DNA from 2 places in the Cellulomonas wangsupingiae genome. Region 2 is predicted to be linked to the other one. Evidence: predicted binding sites of a transcription regulator. Region 2 holds the regulator's gene; the other holds the start of a gene.
The links. Region 2 encodes HspR, which represses chaperone genes until heat shock. Its sites were predicted from a motif close to AAGTTGAGTCNNNNNGACTCAACTT; they were not measured.
Positions count from the first base shown of each region.

Region 1: the regulator HspR is predicted to act here: its motif matches at 1,887-1,911, upstream of clpB (ATP-dependent chaperone ClpB).

Region 1 is NZ_CP101989.1:565,432-572,868, forward strand. It holds gene NP075_RS02785 (cation diffusion facilitator family transporter) at 1-87, shown strand, start outside; gene NP075_RS02790 (alpha/beta hydrolase) at 50-1,057, opposite strand; gene NP075_RS02795 (histidine phosphatase family protein) at 1,121-1,777, opposite strand; gene clpB (ATP-dependent chaperone ClpB) at 1,973-4,573, shown strand; gene NP075_RS02805 (DedA family protein) at 4,707-5,405, shown strand; gene NP075_RS02810 (hypothetical protein) at 5,413-5,904, opposite strand; gene NP075_RS02815 (DUF4190 domain-containing protein) at 6,021-7,316, opposite strand; gene NP075_RS02820 (exodeoxyribonuclease III) at 7,405-7,437, opposite strand, start outside.
Region 2 is NZ_CP101989.1:455,120-462,556, reverse strand. It holds gene NP075_RS02270 (amino acid--tRNA ligase-related protein) at 1-89, shown strand, start outside; gene NP075_RS02265 (MFS transporter) at 86-1,354, shown strand; gene NP075_RS02260 (cytochrome P450) at 1,351-2,589, shown strand; gene NP075_RS02255 (heat shock protein transcriptional repressor HspR) at 2,535-2,981, opposite strand; gene NP075_RS02250 (DnaJ C-terminal domain-containing protein) at 3,019-4,008, opposite strand; gene NP075_RS02245 (nucleotide exchange factor GrpE) at 4,127-4,759, opposite strand; gene dnaK (molecular chaperone DnaK) at 4,756-6,615, opposite strand; gene NP075_RS02235 (hypothetical protein) at 7,088-7,437, shown strand, end outside.

The DNA of each region.
Region 1 (7,437 bases), 110 kb from region 2:
GTGCTCTCGCTCGCCGAGCCGGGGGAGCCGTCGCTCCTGCCGCCGGACGTCAGCCCGTCGGCAGGCGGGACGCCAGGAAGTCGGTGACCTCGCGCAGGTAGCGCTCGCGGACGGGCGGGGTGGACAGGGCCAGGTCGTGCGCGCCCCCGGTGACCTCGACGAACGTGACGTCGTCCCCCAGCCGGTGCGCGCGACGGGCGATCTGCGCCGGGTCGAGCACGGAGTCGGTGCGCAGCAGCGCGTCGTGACCGACCTTGTGCGGGCCGGCGGCGTCGGACGCGAGGACCAGCACGGGCACGTCGACCGCGAGTCCCCGGGCCACGCGCGCGTGGCCGCGGCGCACCGCGCGGACGAAGCCCGCGCGCACCGGGAAGCCCTCGTGCGGCTTCCAGGCGAGGTCGAAGTCCCACTCGCCGCCCGTGTCACGGTGCAGCGCCCGCCCGTAGTACGGCGCGATGCGGCGCACCGGGAGGCGCGGCACCGGCCCCGCGACGAGATGGACCGCGCGGGCCAGCGCGGTGCGCTCGAACAGCGTGCCGCGCACGTCCAGCCACGGGGAGTTCAGCACGAGCGCGTCGACCAGGCCCAGGCCGCGGCGCGCCTCGGCCCACAGCGCGGCCGTCAGCCCGCCGGTGGAGTGGCCGAGCAGCACGACGACGTCGTGGTCCGCCCGCAGCGCGCGGACCGCCGCGTCGATCTCCTCGGTGTAGACGGCCAGGTCCGTGGTCTCGTTGGGCGGCCGCCCGGGCCGGATGGAGCGCCCGTGGTCGCGCAGCTCGAGCGCGTACGTGTCGTACCCGGCCGCGGCGAGCGCGTCACCGACGTGCGGGTGGAAGAAGTAGTCGACGAACCCGTGCAGGTGGAGCACGGCGCGCCGCGTGGGGGCGCCGTCGGGGACCCTGCGCACGAGGGTGGCCACCGGGTCGACGCCCGTGCGGCGCGTGACCGCGTCGGGCCGCAGGTGCAGTGTGCGCGCGCGCCAGCGGTCCCCGAGCACGTCCGTGCGCTCGGCGTCCCACCGGTCGCGTGCCGGGCGGGCGTCCACGTCGTCGTCCACGCGGTGATCCTCGCACGCGGCCCGTCGCCGGCGCGGCAGGGCGTCCGGGCCGGGCCGCGCCGCTCAGGCGACCGACGGCACCGGCGTCGGCGTCCGCATCGGCCGTGCGGCGACGTGCCCCTGACCGGCGACGTCGAGCGCGAGCCCGGTGATGCGGGCGGTCCCGTCGGCGTCGACCTCGACCGTCGACACCGAGGCGTTGGGCAGCGGCACCAGGCCGACCTCGTCGACGGTCGCCAGGTACGCGCCCAGGGCCAGCCCGTGGCCGACCACGAGCACGTGCCCGTCGTCGTGCTCGGCGGCGATGCGGGCGAACACGTCGCGGGTGCGGGCCATGAAGTCGGCGGCCGGCTCCCCGCCCGGCAGCCCGGGGTGCGTGCCGGCGAGCACGTCGGTGACGAGCTCCGGCCACGCGACGACGTCGTCGAGGACCCGCTCGGGCCGCTGCTCGTAGACACCGAACGCGTACTCGAGCAGCCCGCGGTCGGTGCGCAACGGCACCTCGGCGTGGGGGCGCAGCAGCTCGACGGCCGTCGCGACGGCACGTCCCGACGGCGACGACCACGCGGCCGTGAACGGTGTCGCGGCCAGGTGGCGGGCGGTGGCGCGGACGCCGGCCCGGCCGTCGCGCGTGAGCGGTGAGTCGCAGCGGCCCTGCAGGATGCGGCGGGCGTTGAAGTGCGTACGGCCGTGGCGGACGAGCGTCATGGTGAGGGTCATCGGTGCCCTGCTCTCTCTCGGTGGTCGGCCCGACGCTAGGCGCGTGGCGTGTCGTCCCGGCGACGCCGGCGTGACGCCCGGGTGACGGCTGCGCGCCGGTTGGCGGCCGAACTTGAGCGGAATAGACTCAACTTCGGAGTCCGTTGACCCAGGAGGCATGACGTCGACGTGCGGACACCGCACAGGGAGGTCTCATTGGACGCGAAGTTCACCACCCGCTCGCAGGAGGCGCTGGGTGACGCCATCCAGTCCGCGAGCGCTGCCGGCAACCCGCAGCTCGAGCCGGCCCACATCCTCGACGCCCTGCTCCGGCAGGAGGGCGGCGTCGCCAACGGGCTGCTCGACGCGGTCGGTGCCGACCGCGGGGCGCTCGGTCGCGCGGTGCGCGGCATCCTCGTCAACCTGCCGTCCTCGTCCGGCGCCTCCGTCGCGCAGCCGTCCGCGTCCCGGCAGGCGGCCGCCGCGCTCGAGGCCGCGAACGCCGAGGCGCGCAGCCTCGGTGACGACTACGTGTCGACCGAGCACCTGCTGATCGGGCTCGCGGCCGGGCAGTCGGGTGTGGCCGACGCGCTGCGGGCCGCCGGTGCGTCGCGCGACGCCCTGCTCGCCGCGCTGCCGAACGTGCGCGGCAGCGCGCGTGTCACCAGCCCCAACCCCGAGGGCACGTACAAGGCGCTCGAGCAGTACGGCGTCGACCTGACCCAGCGGGCGCGTGACGGCAAGCTCGACCCGGTGATCGGCCGCGACGCCGAGATCCGCCGCGTCATCCAGGTGCTCTCGCGGCGCACCAAGAACAACCCGGTGCTCATCGGTGAGCCCGGCGTCGGCAAGACGGCGGTCGTCGAAGGGCTCGCGCAGCGCATCGTCGCGGGCGACGTGCCCGAGTCGCTGCGTGACAAGAAGCTCGTGTCGCTCGACCTCGCGTCGATGGTCGCGGGCGCCAAGTACCGCGGCGAGTTCGAGGAGCGGCTCAAGGCCGTCCTGCAGGAGATCACCGCGTCCGACGGGCAGGTCGTGACGTTCATCGACGAGCTGCACACGGTCGTCGGCGCGGGTGCCGGCGGCGAGGGCGCGATGGACGCGGGCAACATGCTCAAGCCGATGCTCGCGCGCGGCGAGCTGCGCCTGGTCGGCGCGACGACGCTCGACGAGTACCGCGAGCGCATCGAGAAGGACCCGGCGCTCGAGCGGCGGTTCCAGCAGGTGTTCGTCGGCGAGCCGTCCGTGGAGGACACCGTCGCGATCCTGCGCGGGCTCAAGGAGCGTTACGAGGCGCACCACAAGGTGACCATCGCGGACTCCGCGCTGGTCGCGGCCGCGACCCTGTCCGACCGCTACATCACCGGCCGTCAGCTGCCCGACAAGGCCATCGACCTCGTCGACGAGGCCGCGTCGCGCCTGCGCATGGAGCTCGACTCCTCGCCGGTCGAGATCGACGAGCTGCAGCGCGCCGTGACACGCCTGGAGATGGAGGAGGTCGTGCTGTCCGAGGCGGACGACCCCGCCTCCGTCGAGCGCCTGGCCCGGCTGCGCGCCGACCTCGCGGACCGCCGCGAGGAGCTCGCGTCGCTCAACGCGCGGTGGGAGAAGGAGAAGGCCGGCCACAACCGGGTCGGTGACCTGCGCGTGCGGCTCGACCAGCTGCGGGCCGACGCCGAGCGCGCCCAGCGCGAGGGCGACCTGGCGACCGCCGGGCGGCTGCTGTACGGCGAGATCCCGACCGTCGAGAAGGAGATCGCCGACGCGGAGGCGTCCGAGGCCGCCGAGGACGCGGACCTGGCGGTGGAGGCGACGCCGATGATCGCCGAGAAGGTCGGCCCCGACGAGGTCGCCGAGGTCGTCGCCGCCTGGACCGGCATCCCCGCCGGCCGCCTGCTCGAGGGCGAAACGCAGAAGCTGCTGCGCATGGAGGAGGTGCTGGGGGAGCGGCTCATCGGCCAGCGCAAGGCCGTCGCCGCGGTGTCCGACGCCGTGCGCCGCGCCCGGGCGGGCATCTCCGACCCCGACCGGCCCACCGGCTCGTTCCTGTTCCTCGGCCCCACCGGCGTCGGCAAGACCGAGCTGGCCAAGGCGCTCGCGGACTTCCTGTTCGACGACGAGCGCGCCATGGTGCGCATCGACATGTCGGAGTACGCCGAGAAGCACTCGGTCGCGCGGCTCGTCGGCGCGCCCCCCGGGTACGTCGGCTACGAGGAGGGCGGCCAGCTCACCGAGGCCGTGCGGCGGCGCCCGTACTCCGTCGTGCTGCTCGACGAGGTCGAGAAGGCGCACCCCGAGGTCTTCGACGTGCTGCTGCAGGTGCTCGACGACGGCCGGCTGACCGACGGGCAGGGCCGCACCGTGGACCTGCGCAACGTCATCCTCGTGCTGACGTCGAACCTCGGGTCGCAGTTCCTCGTGGACCCGGTGCTGGACGACGCCGCCAAGCGCGACGCCGTCATGGGGGCCGTGCGTGCGGCGTTCAAGCCGGAGTTCCTCAACCGGCTGGACGACATCGTCCTGTTCGACGCGCTGTCGATCGAGGAGATCGGGCAGATCGTGGACCTGCAGGTCGAGTCGCTGGGCCGTCGCCTCGCCGACCGTCGCCTCACGCTGGACGTGTCCGAGGGGGCGCGCGAGTGGCTCGCCCTCGAGGGCTACGACCCCGCGTACGGTGCCCGTCCGCTGCGCCGCCTGGTCCAGAAGGAGATCGGCGACCGCCTGGCCCGCAGCCTGCTGGCCGGCGAGATCCGCGACGGCGACACCCTGCACGTCGACCTGGGCGAGGGCGGCCTGACGCTCACCCCCACCCACTGACCCACCCCCGCCGAGCGCGGTACTCGACGCTCGAGCGCGGTGCTCGTCTCGCCCGCGCTCGGCGGTCGAGTACCGCGCTCGGCGGGTGGGGTCGACCTGCGGGGCGCGGACGCGGGTGGCAGCATGCGGAAGCATGCTCGTGACGACCGCCGCCCTGGCCGCGGCCGCATCCGGGACCGAGCTGACCGGGCTCGCCGGGTGGGTCGTGTCCGTGATCGAGTCGCTCGGGCCCGTCGGCGTCGGGCTGCTCGTGGCGCTCGAGAACCTCTTCCCGCCCATCCCGTCCGAGGTGGTCCTGCCCGTCGCCGGGTACGTCGCGTCGCAGGGTGACATGTCCCTGACCTGGACGATCGTCGCCGCGACGATCGGTGCCGTCGTGGGCGCGTGGCTGCTGTACGGGCTCGGCGCCTGGGTCGGGCGCGTGCGGATCCGCCGCTGGCTCGAGCGCATCCCGCTCATGGAGGCCGAGGACCTCGACCAGGCCGAGCGGTGGTTCGACCGGCACGGGGGCGCGGCGGTCCTCATCGGCCGCTGCGTGCCGGTGGTGCGCAGCCTCATCTCCGTGCCGGCCGGTGTCGAGGGCATGGGCGTCGTGCGGTTCACGCTCTACACGCTGGTCGGGTCCGCGGTGTGGAACGGCGGGCTCGTGTGGGTCGGCTACCTGCTCGGCTCCCGGTGGAGCGACGTCGGCCGCTACAGCGACTGGCTCAACGCGGCCGTGTACCTCGTCATCGCCGTCGTGCTCGTGCGGTTCGTCTGGACGCGCACCGGCACACGCGGCGAGCGGCGCCGCGCGGCGCGCGCACCGCGGACCGGGAACGTCGGGGCCTGACCCCGGGTCACCCCGAGGGCGTCGCCGCGCCCTCGGCCGGCGCCACGGTGCCGTCGACGAACGACCCCGTCACCGGGCTCGTCGGCACCGCGACGCACAGCCCGGTGCGGTCGCCGTCCGACCACCCCGACCGGGTCGGTGCCCACGTCACCAGGCGCACGCCCGCCGCGACCTCCTCGTCGCTCAGGACGCACGCCCGCGCGACCCGCGCGTGCGCACCGTCCTGCCCGGGCCACACCCCGGCGGGGTCGAACGCGTACTGCGTGACGACCTGCGCCGCGTGCGCCTCGGAGCACGGCACGACGCGGACGCGGCCGACCTCACCGTCCGCCGGCAGCTCGGCGAGGCACGAGCCGCTGACGAGCTGCACGGCGTACGCGTCGGTGGGCACGGAGACGTCCGGGGGCAGCGGGCGCGTGCGCGCGTCCGTGACCGCCTGCGTCCCGACGACCGCCCCGACCGCGAGCAGCACGACCGCACCGGCCACGGCGGATCCCACGACGACGCGCCGTCGACCGCGCGTCCGGGCGTCGGCAGCCTCCTGCCACCCGTCGGCGTAGTACGTCGGCGGGTTCGGGTCCTCGGGGACGTCGGGGACGTCGTCGTCGACGGGGCTCAGGACGCCACCCCGGAGGGCGCGACGAGCGAGTCCGTCCTGCCGAACGTGTCCTCGTGCACGCAGTAGCCGACGAGCTGCCCGGCGGCCACCTGGTCCGGGTGGGGCAGCCACACGTCGACGGCCCCCCACACCAGCAGGCCGGGGTCGATCGCGGCGACGGCGGCCTCGCACCGGTCCAGGGCCTCGGCGAGGACGGGGTCCTCGGCCGTCAGGTCCGTGGCCGGCGCGCCCGTCGGCGTGACGTGCGCGACCACCTCGACGTCGTGCAGGTCCGTGCAGGGGACGACCACCGCGTCGGACAGGTCGTAGTACTCCGGCAGCGCCTGCCAGCACGTGCCGACCGCGACGTCCTGGGGGAGCGCGTACGGCGGCAGGGTCCCCGTCCCCTTGCCCTCCTCGCCGAGGTCGCCGAACAGGTCCTCGCCGAACAGGTCGCCGGGCGCGCTGCCGCTGCCGCTGCCCAGGTCCTCCAGCAGGCCCTCGAGCTCCTTGCCCAGCTCGTCCTGCCCGCCGAACGTGTCCGTGGCCTGCTGCGCCGTCGCGTTGCCCCACTGCACGAGCGCGACGACGAGCCACGTGAGCAGGGCGATCACGACCGTGCCCACCGCGCCGACGACGATGCCGGCGATCGCCAGCCCGCGTCCGGGCGCGCGCGTGCGCCGGATGCGGACGAGGGCGCCGATCCCGAGCCCGACGCCGATCGGCCCGGTGAGGCCCGCCAGCAGCAGCAGCCCACCGGCGGACGTCACCAGCGACGCGACCGCGAGGCCGTCGGTCGGGACGGGCGGGGTCCAGCCGTACGGCCGGACCGGCGCGCCGGGCGGCGTGCCGTAGCCGGGCATGACCCCCGTGCCGGGCGGTGTGCCGTAGCCGGGGCCAGGTCCGTAGCCGGGACCGGCGCCGTGACCGGGCGGCGTGCCGTAGCCGGGTGCGGCCCCGTAGCCGGGTGCCGTCGGCGGGCCGGGGGGCGTCGGCGGGGTTCCGTGCACGGGTGGCGCGGCCGACGCCGCCGGGTGCCCCGGGACGACGGCCGGGGGTGCCGGCGGGACCGTCGCGAGCGGCTGCGTCATCCCCACTCCGGTCGCGATCGGCAGCGTGTCGTGCCGGCCCGCGGCATACCCGCCCCGCGGCAGCGGCTGGGTGTCGTGCCCGCCGGCCGCGTACACGGGTGAGGCGGTGGTACCCCAGGTCGCCGAGTCGTTCGCCGTGGACGGGTCCACGGCCGGCGGCCCCGGCACCGGTGGCGCGGCCGGTTCCTGCGGAGGCTCGGGCGCGCGGTCGTCGGGCGTCATGGACGGCAACCTAGCCGAGCGTGGGCGCGCGAGGGGCGGTGCGGGCCGCACCTCGCGCCCGCGGCCACCCTCCCGGGCGCGCCGCGCGTCACGGGGCGTCGACCTCGAGCACCACGGGGAC
Region 2 (7,437 bases):
TGTCCGGTGTGGACAGGACGTTGTTGTTCCCGCGCGGCGGGGACGGCACGCTCCGGACCGTGAGCGACTCGTCGAGGGGACCGGCATGACCGCAAGCACGTCTCAGGCCGGCCCGACCCCCTCCGCCCTGCGGCGCCAGCTCGCCGCGCTCGTGGCGGTCGTCGCCGTCGCCGACTTCGCGTTCGGGGCCGTCAACGTCGTCCACATGACGTCGGCAGGTCTGGCACCCCCGACGATCGGCCTCGTGCTGGCGGTGGCCGGCATCGCGTCGACCGTCGTCGAGGCCCCCAGCGGAGCGCTCGGCGACCTCTTCGGCCAGCGCCGGATGCTCGTCGTGGGCCTCGTCCTGTGGGGTTCCGGGCAGCTGCTCTTCAGCGCCGCGTCGTCCGCCTGGACCATCGCGATCGCGCTCGTGCTGTGGGCCGCGGGCATCGCCTGCTACTCCGGCATGCCGTACGCCATGGTGATCAACGGGTTGAGGGCGGCAGGTCGGGACGACCTCATCGCCTCGACGGTCCGGCGGACGCACGTCACCCGCTGGATCGCCTCGGCCGCGGGGGCCCTGGCGGTCTTCCTCCTCGTCGACGCGGCGGACACCGGCATGGTGATCGCCGTGGCGAGCGTCCTGCTGCTGCTGCTTGCCGGCTGGGTCCGGCTCACCTGGGCCGAGAGCCCTCGCCGCGCGGGCCGCGTCCGCGACACGCTCCTCGAGGGGGCGCGTGCCGCCGTCGTCGGTGAGCTGCGCGTCATCGCCGTGGTCACCGCGATCAGCTCGGCCGGGTTCGCGGTCGTCGTGCTGTCGTGGCAGCCGCTCGCCGTCGAGGCCGGGCTGCCGGTCCCGTCGCTCGGTGCGGTCCTCGTCGTCTTCACCGTCGCCTCGGCGGGTGGTGCCGCCCTCGCGCGCTTCGGGGAGCGTCGTCATCGCGCGGCCGTCACGGTGGGGACGCTCACCCTGGCGGCCGTCCTGTGCACGGCGGGATGGGGGGCTGCGGCGGTCGTCGTCACGCTGGTCGTCGGCCAGACGGCCCTGGGGTTCGTCCTGACCGTCGTCGGGATGTGGTCGCACGCGACCTTCCCGGACCACCTCCGCAGCACCATGGTGTCGATCATGGGAGTCGCGGGTGGGCTGTCGATGGCACTCACCGACGCCGTCTTCGGCGTGCTCTGGTCCGCGACGAGCATCACGACGGCGACCGGCATCTCCGGGGTCGCGCTCCTGGCTCTTCTCGCGGCCGTCTCCCCGCTCCTGCTCGCGCGCCCGGTCACCACGCCTGCCGGCGCCCTCGACCCGACGGCGCAGACGTCGCCTTCGACGAGTGACGCGCCCGCTCGGGCGGGAGGTGAGCAGCCGTGACCGGCCACGCCCCGACGCCGGTCCCGCTGCCCGAGCTGACGACGCGACGGTGCCCGTTCGCGCCGCCGCGCGAGTACGAGGAGCTGCGCGACCGCGGTGACGTCGGACTGCTGACCTTCCCCGGCGGCAGCACGGCCTACCTCCTGACACGGGACGCCGACGTGCGGGCGGCGTTGACCGACGAACGTCTCAGCTCGTCGATCAACGCGGCACCACCACGGGAGGGCGGCGGTGAGGTACCCGGGTGGTTCTTCGGTCTGGACGGCCCCGACCACGCGGCGGTGCGCAGCGTCGTCGTCCCGCACTTCACCGCGCGCGCCGCGCGCACCCTGACCCCCCGGGTCGCGGAGATGGTCGACGACACCCTCGACGACCTGGTCGCCGGACCGGGGCACGCCGACCTCGTGGCGGAGTACTGCGTCCCGCTGGCACGCCGGATGATGCGACTCACGCTCGGAACGAGCGAGGCCGACCACCGCGCCCTCACCGAGGCGATCGAGCGCATGGAGTCGCCCGAGCTGGACCAGGACGCGTGGCGAGCCGCCGTGTTCGACGCGTGGCGAGCCGCCCACGCCGTGGCCGCGAGCGACGACCTCGACCCTGCGGGCGTCGTCGCCCGGCTCCGCGCCGACAGCCGGCTGACGCACGACGAGCTGTCGAGCGTGCTGGTGTCGCTCCAGATCGGAGGCGACGTCCCGGTCGTGCAGTTCCTCGCGATGGCGCTGCGGCTGCTCCTGGAGTCCCCTGACGCGCGTGACGGTCTGCTCGCCGGCCCGCACGACGTCGCCGTGCACGAGCTGCTGCGGTACGTCCCGTCCAACAACCTGGGTGTCGTCCGACGCGTCACGGCCCCCCTGGTGCTGGGTGGCACGCACCTGCCGGAGGGAGCCGTCGTCTTCTCGTCCCCACCGGTGGCGAACCGCGACCGCGAGCAGTACGCGGATGCCGAGTCCCTCGACCTGGCACGCACACCGCACCGGCACCTGTCGTTCGGCCACGGTGCGCACCGCTGCCTCGGGCAGCATCTCGCGGTGGTGCTGGCGGAGCGGGCGCTCGTCGGCTTCGTCCACCGCTTCCCGGAGGCCCGCATCAGCGTCGCGGCCGACGACCTCGCGTCCGTCGACAGCGCCACGACTCACGGCCTGTCCACGCTGCCCGTGGGGCTGGGCCCCGCGAGGACTCAGCCGACCGCGCCGGTTTCACGGCCGCGGCGGGGCGGTCCCGAGGTGAGCTGACGCGGCACCCAGCGGGTGGGCCGCGGTGCGGTCGCCTCGGCCAGCGGGTGCAACCGGTCGGCCACGACGTTGCCCGTCGGGTCCGCGCGGAACACCCGGCGGCCCGGGTCGACGAGCGTGCGCAGGAACTCGACCTGCCGGCGCATGGCCTGCACCTCCTCCTCGAGCTCGAGGATCCGCTTGATGCCGGCGAGGTTCACGCCCTCGTCGTGCGAGAGGCGCTGCACCTCGCGCAGCATGCGGATGTCACGCATCGAGTACCTGCGGCCCCGGCCGCGCGTGCGGGCGGGACGGACGAGGCCGAGGCGGTCGTACTGCCGCAGCGTCTGCGGGTGCATGCCCGCGAGCTCAGCGGCCACCGAGATCACGTAGACCTTGGAGTCCTCGTCCATCGTCCCTCCCTTCGCCCGTCCCCTTCGTCCTGTCGTGTCAGCGCCGCGCCTGCGCCATGAGCTCGGCGCGCACGTCCTCGCCGGACGTCGCGATGCCGAACGCCTGCACGGCCTCCTTGGCGGCCGTCGACAGCTTCTGCGGCACGACGACCTGCACGGTCACCAGCAGGTCGCCCGTGCCCTTGGACGTCGCGACGCCCTTGCCCTTGACGCGCAGCGTGCGGCCCGACGGCGTGCCGGCCGGCACCTTGACGCGCACGGTCGACCCGTCGAGCGCCGGCACCTCGATGGTCGCGCCCAGCGCCGCCTCGTCGAACGCCACGGGCACCGTCACCCGCAGGTTGGTCCCGTCGAGCGTGAACACCGGGTGCGGCTCGACGTGCACGGTGATGACGAGGTCGCCGTCCGGGGCACCCGGGTCGCCGGGCCGGCCCTTCCCGCGCAGCCGGATCTTCTGCCCGTCGCGCACCCCCGCGGGGATCCGCGCGTTGACGGTGCGCCCCTCGACGGACAGCGAGATGGTCGAGCCCTCGACGGCCGTGCGGAACGGCAGCGTCGTCGTCGCCGTCAGGTCGATGCCCGGCTGCGGGCCGCGGGCGCCGCCGAACCCGCCGGCACCGCCGAACAGGCCGCCGAGGATGTCCTCGAAGCCCGCGCCGCCGGCGCCGCCGGTGGAGTACCGCACCCGCCCGCCGGGGCCGTTGGCCCCGCCGCCGAACATGCCGCCGAACACGTCCTCGAAGCCCGCGGTGCCGCCGGCCCCGCGACCGCCCGCGGTGAAGCGGGCGCCGCCGGCCATGGCCCGCAGCTGGTCGTACTGCTGGCGCTGCTCGGGGTCCGACAGGACCGCGTACGCCTCGCCGATGTCCTTGAACCGCGCCTCCGCCTTGGCGTCACCCGGGTTCTGGTCCGGGTGCAGCTGGCGGGCGAGCTTGCGGTACGCCTTCTTGATGGTCGCGGCGTCGGCGTCCTTGGTGACGCCGAGCACGGCGTAGAAGTCCTTCTCGATCCAGTCCTGGCCGGTCACGGCGCCTCCCTCCTGTGGTCCGCTTGCGTGTCCGTGGTGGTTCTCCCGGTGCTGCGGAGGCGACGGCCGGTGGTCCGGCCGCCGCCCCCGCGTCGTGTGGTGCTGATGATGCTGGTCCTCAGGCCTCCGGGTCCACGACCGCGACGCGCGCGGCCCGCAGGATCCGGTCGGGGGTCCGGTAGCCGGGCTGCAGCACCTGCTGCACCGTCGGCTCCGTGACGTCCTCCGCGTGGGAGTGCATCAGCGCCTCGTGCACGGCCGGGTCGAACGCCTCGCCGGCCTCGCCGTACCGCACGACGCCGAAGCGCTCCAGCGTGCCCTCGAGCTTCTCCGCGATCGACGCGAACGGGCCCGACAGGTCACCGTGCCGGCGTGCCAGCTCGATGTCGTCGAGGACCGGGATCAGCGCCTCGGCGACGGCGGCGACCCCGCGGTCGTGGGCGGTGATCGCCTCGGCCTTGGAGCGCTTCACGTACGCGTTGTACTGCTGCTCGAGGTTGTAGTGCGCCGCCTGGGCGCGCTGCAGCTCGTCGAGGCGCTCGGCCGCGAGCTTCTGGGCCTCGACGAGGCCCTCGAGCACGACCGACTCCTCCGCCTCCGTGGTGACCTGCTCGGCCTCGGCCAGCACGGCCTCCTCGGGGGTGGGCTCGCGCACCTCGCCCGTCTCGGGGTCGACGCGACGCTTGTCGGTGAACCGGGGGGTCTCCTCGGGGTCGGGGGTGCGCCCCGAGGAGGTGCGGTCCTCGGTCACTTCTTGTCGTCCTCGTCGTCGACGATCTCGGCGTCGACGACGTCCTCGTCGGAGGTCGTCGAGCCGGCGCCCGCCGGGGCCTCGTCAGCGGCCGGGGCCGCGGACTGGTTGGCGTAGAGCGCCTCGCCGATCTTCTGGCTCGCGGTCAGCAGGGCCGCGTGCTTCGCCTTGACGGCGTCCACGTCGGTGCCCTCGAGCGCGGTCTTGAGCTCCGTGACGGCGCCCTGGACCTCGCCCTTGACGTCGTCGGACAGCTTGTCCGCGTTGTCGGCCAGCAGCTTCTCCGTCTGGTAGACGAGCTGCTCCGCGGTGTTGCGGGTCTCGGCCTCCTCGCGGCGCTTCTTGTCCTCCGCGGCGTGCTCCTCGGCGTCCTTCACCATGCGGTCGATGTCCTCCTTGGGGAGGGCCGAGCCACCGGTGATCGTCATCGACTGCTCCTTGCCCGTGCCGCGGTCCTTGGCGGACACGTGCACGATGCCGTTCGCGTCGATGTCGAACGTGACCTCGATCTGCGGCATGCCGCGCGGGGCAGGGGCGATGCCGGTCAGCTCGAACGTGCCGAGCGGCTTGTTGTCGCGTGCGAACTCGCGCTCGCCCTGGAACACCTGGATGAGGACGGACGGCTGGTTGTCCTCGGCCGTGGAGAAGATCTCGGACCGCTTGGTGGGGATGGCCGTGTTGCGCTCGATGAGCTTGGTCATCACCCCGCCCTTGGTCTCGATGCCGAGGGACAGCGGGGTCACGTCGATGAGCAGGACGTCCTTGCGGTCGCCCTTCATGACGCCGGCCTGCAGCGCGGCACCGACGGCCACGACCTCGTCCGGGTTGACGCCCTTGTTGGGCTCCTTGCCGCCCGTGAGCTCGGTGACGACCTCGGAGACGGCCGGCATGCGGGTCGAGCCGCCGACGAGGACCACGTGGTCGATGTCCTTCACGGAGATGCCCGCGTCGCGGATGACCTGGTGGAACGGCGCCTTCACGCGGTCGAGCAGCGACTGCGTCATCTGCTGGAACTGCGCGCGCGTCAGCTTGGTGTCCAGGTGGATGGGGCCGTTCTCGCTCATCGAGAGGTACTGCAGCGAGATGTTGGTGCTCGTCGCGGACGACAGCTCCTTCTTGGCCTGCTCCGCCGCCTCACGCAGACGCTGCAGGGCGATCTTGTCCTTCGACAGGTCGACGCCCGTGGTGTTCTTCACCTCGGTGACCAGGTGCGCCACGATCGCGGCGTCCCAGTCGTCACCGCCGAGGCGGTTGTCACCGGCGGTCGCGCGGACCTCGATCGTCGAGAAGCCGTCGTCGTCCTTGCCGACCTCCAGCAGGGACACGTCGAACGTGCCACCACCCAGGTCGAACACGAGGATGTTCTCGTCCTCCTTGCCGCGCTCGAGCCCGTAGGCGAGGGCGGCGGCGGTGGGCTCGTTGATGATGCGCAGGACGTTGAGGCCCGCGATCGTGCCCGCGTCCTTCGTCGCCTGACGCTCGGCGTCGTTGAAGTACGCCGGGACCGTGATGACGGCGTCCGTGACGGGCTCGCCCAGGTACGCCTCGGCGTCGCGCTTCAGCTTGCCGAGGATGCGGGCGCTGATCTCCTGCGCCGTGTACTTCTTGTCGTCGATGGTGACCGACCAGTCCGTGCCCATGTGGCGCTTGACGGACGAGATGGTGCGGTCGACGTTGGTGACCGCCTGACGCTTGGCGACCTCACCGACGAGCACCTCGCCGGTCTTGGAGAACGCGACCACGGACGGAGTCGTGCGCGACCCCTCCGCGTTCGCGATGACGGTGGGCTCGCCGCCCTCGAGGGTGGCGACCACCGAGTTGGTGGTGCCGAGGTCGATGCCGACTGCTCGTGCCATGTGTGTGCCTTCTTCCTGGAGCCGGGTGAGGCTCCGACGTGCTGTGGTCTGAGACGTCTTGAGTCCGCCGGGCTCAAGTCTGCGGTGCGCCGGGGGCGCGAGGCAACTGGAGGCGGCGGAAGTTGAGTCTGATGGGCTCAACTCTGGGTGGGCGGAGTTTGTTCCCGGGTGTCGCCTACTCGTGCATCAGCCGTCTTGTTGCCCCCTACGCCACCCCGTCCCCCAGTCTGGGCACCGGCGACGTCGCGACCGTGCAGCTCAGGCCGTCGGCCGAGCGTTGCGGAACGATGAAGTTGGCGCCTGTCGAGGCCGATGCGTGGAAGTGGCCCAACACGACCCGGCAGGCACATCGTCGCGACCTGTTCGTCCCGGGGTCCGGCGCATCGTTGTGGACTTCCTGCTCGGCGTGCGGCCGGACGCGGCTCGCACCCGCTACCCGCGAGCACTCCGGACCAGCTGGAAGCGAGCGGTCGTGACGTCCGAGGCTGTCCAGTGGAGGAGCCGGGCCGGCCGTCAGCGGCGCATCGAACGATCCCGGATCTCCCGCATCGAGCTCGTCCAGACAGTGCCCTTCCTCGACCAGGGCAGCCGGGGCACTGACATCGCCGTCGACCACCACCTCGTCATAGGTGCGACGGGAGGTGTGCTCCTCCGAGTGCGGGACACGATCACCGCCAGCGACACAGCCATGCGCGCACGCTGGGCACCACTCGATGTCCCTACGGCGCGGGTCAACCTGCCGATCAACCGGTTGAAGGACGCCCGCCGTCGGTGGCCCGAAGCGTTCTGGATCGTCACGGCACACCCGGTCCTCTCCACCAC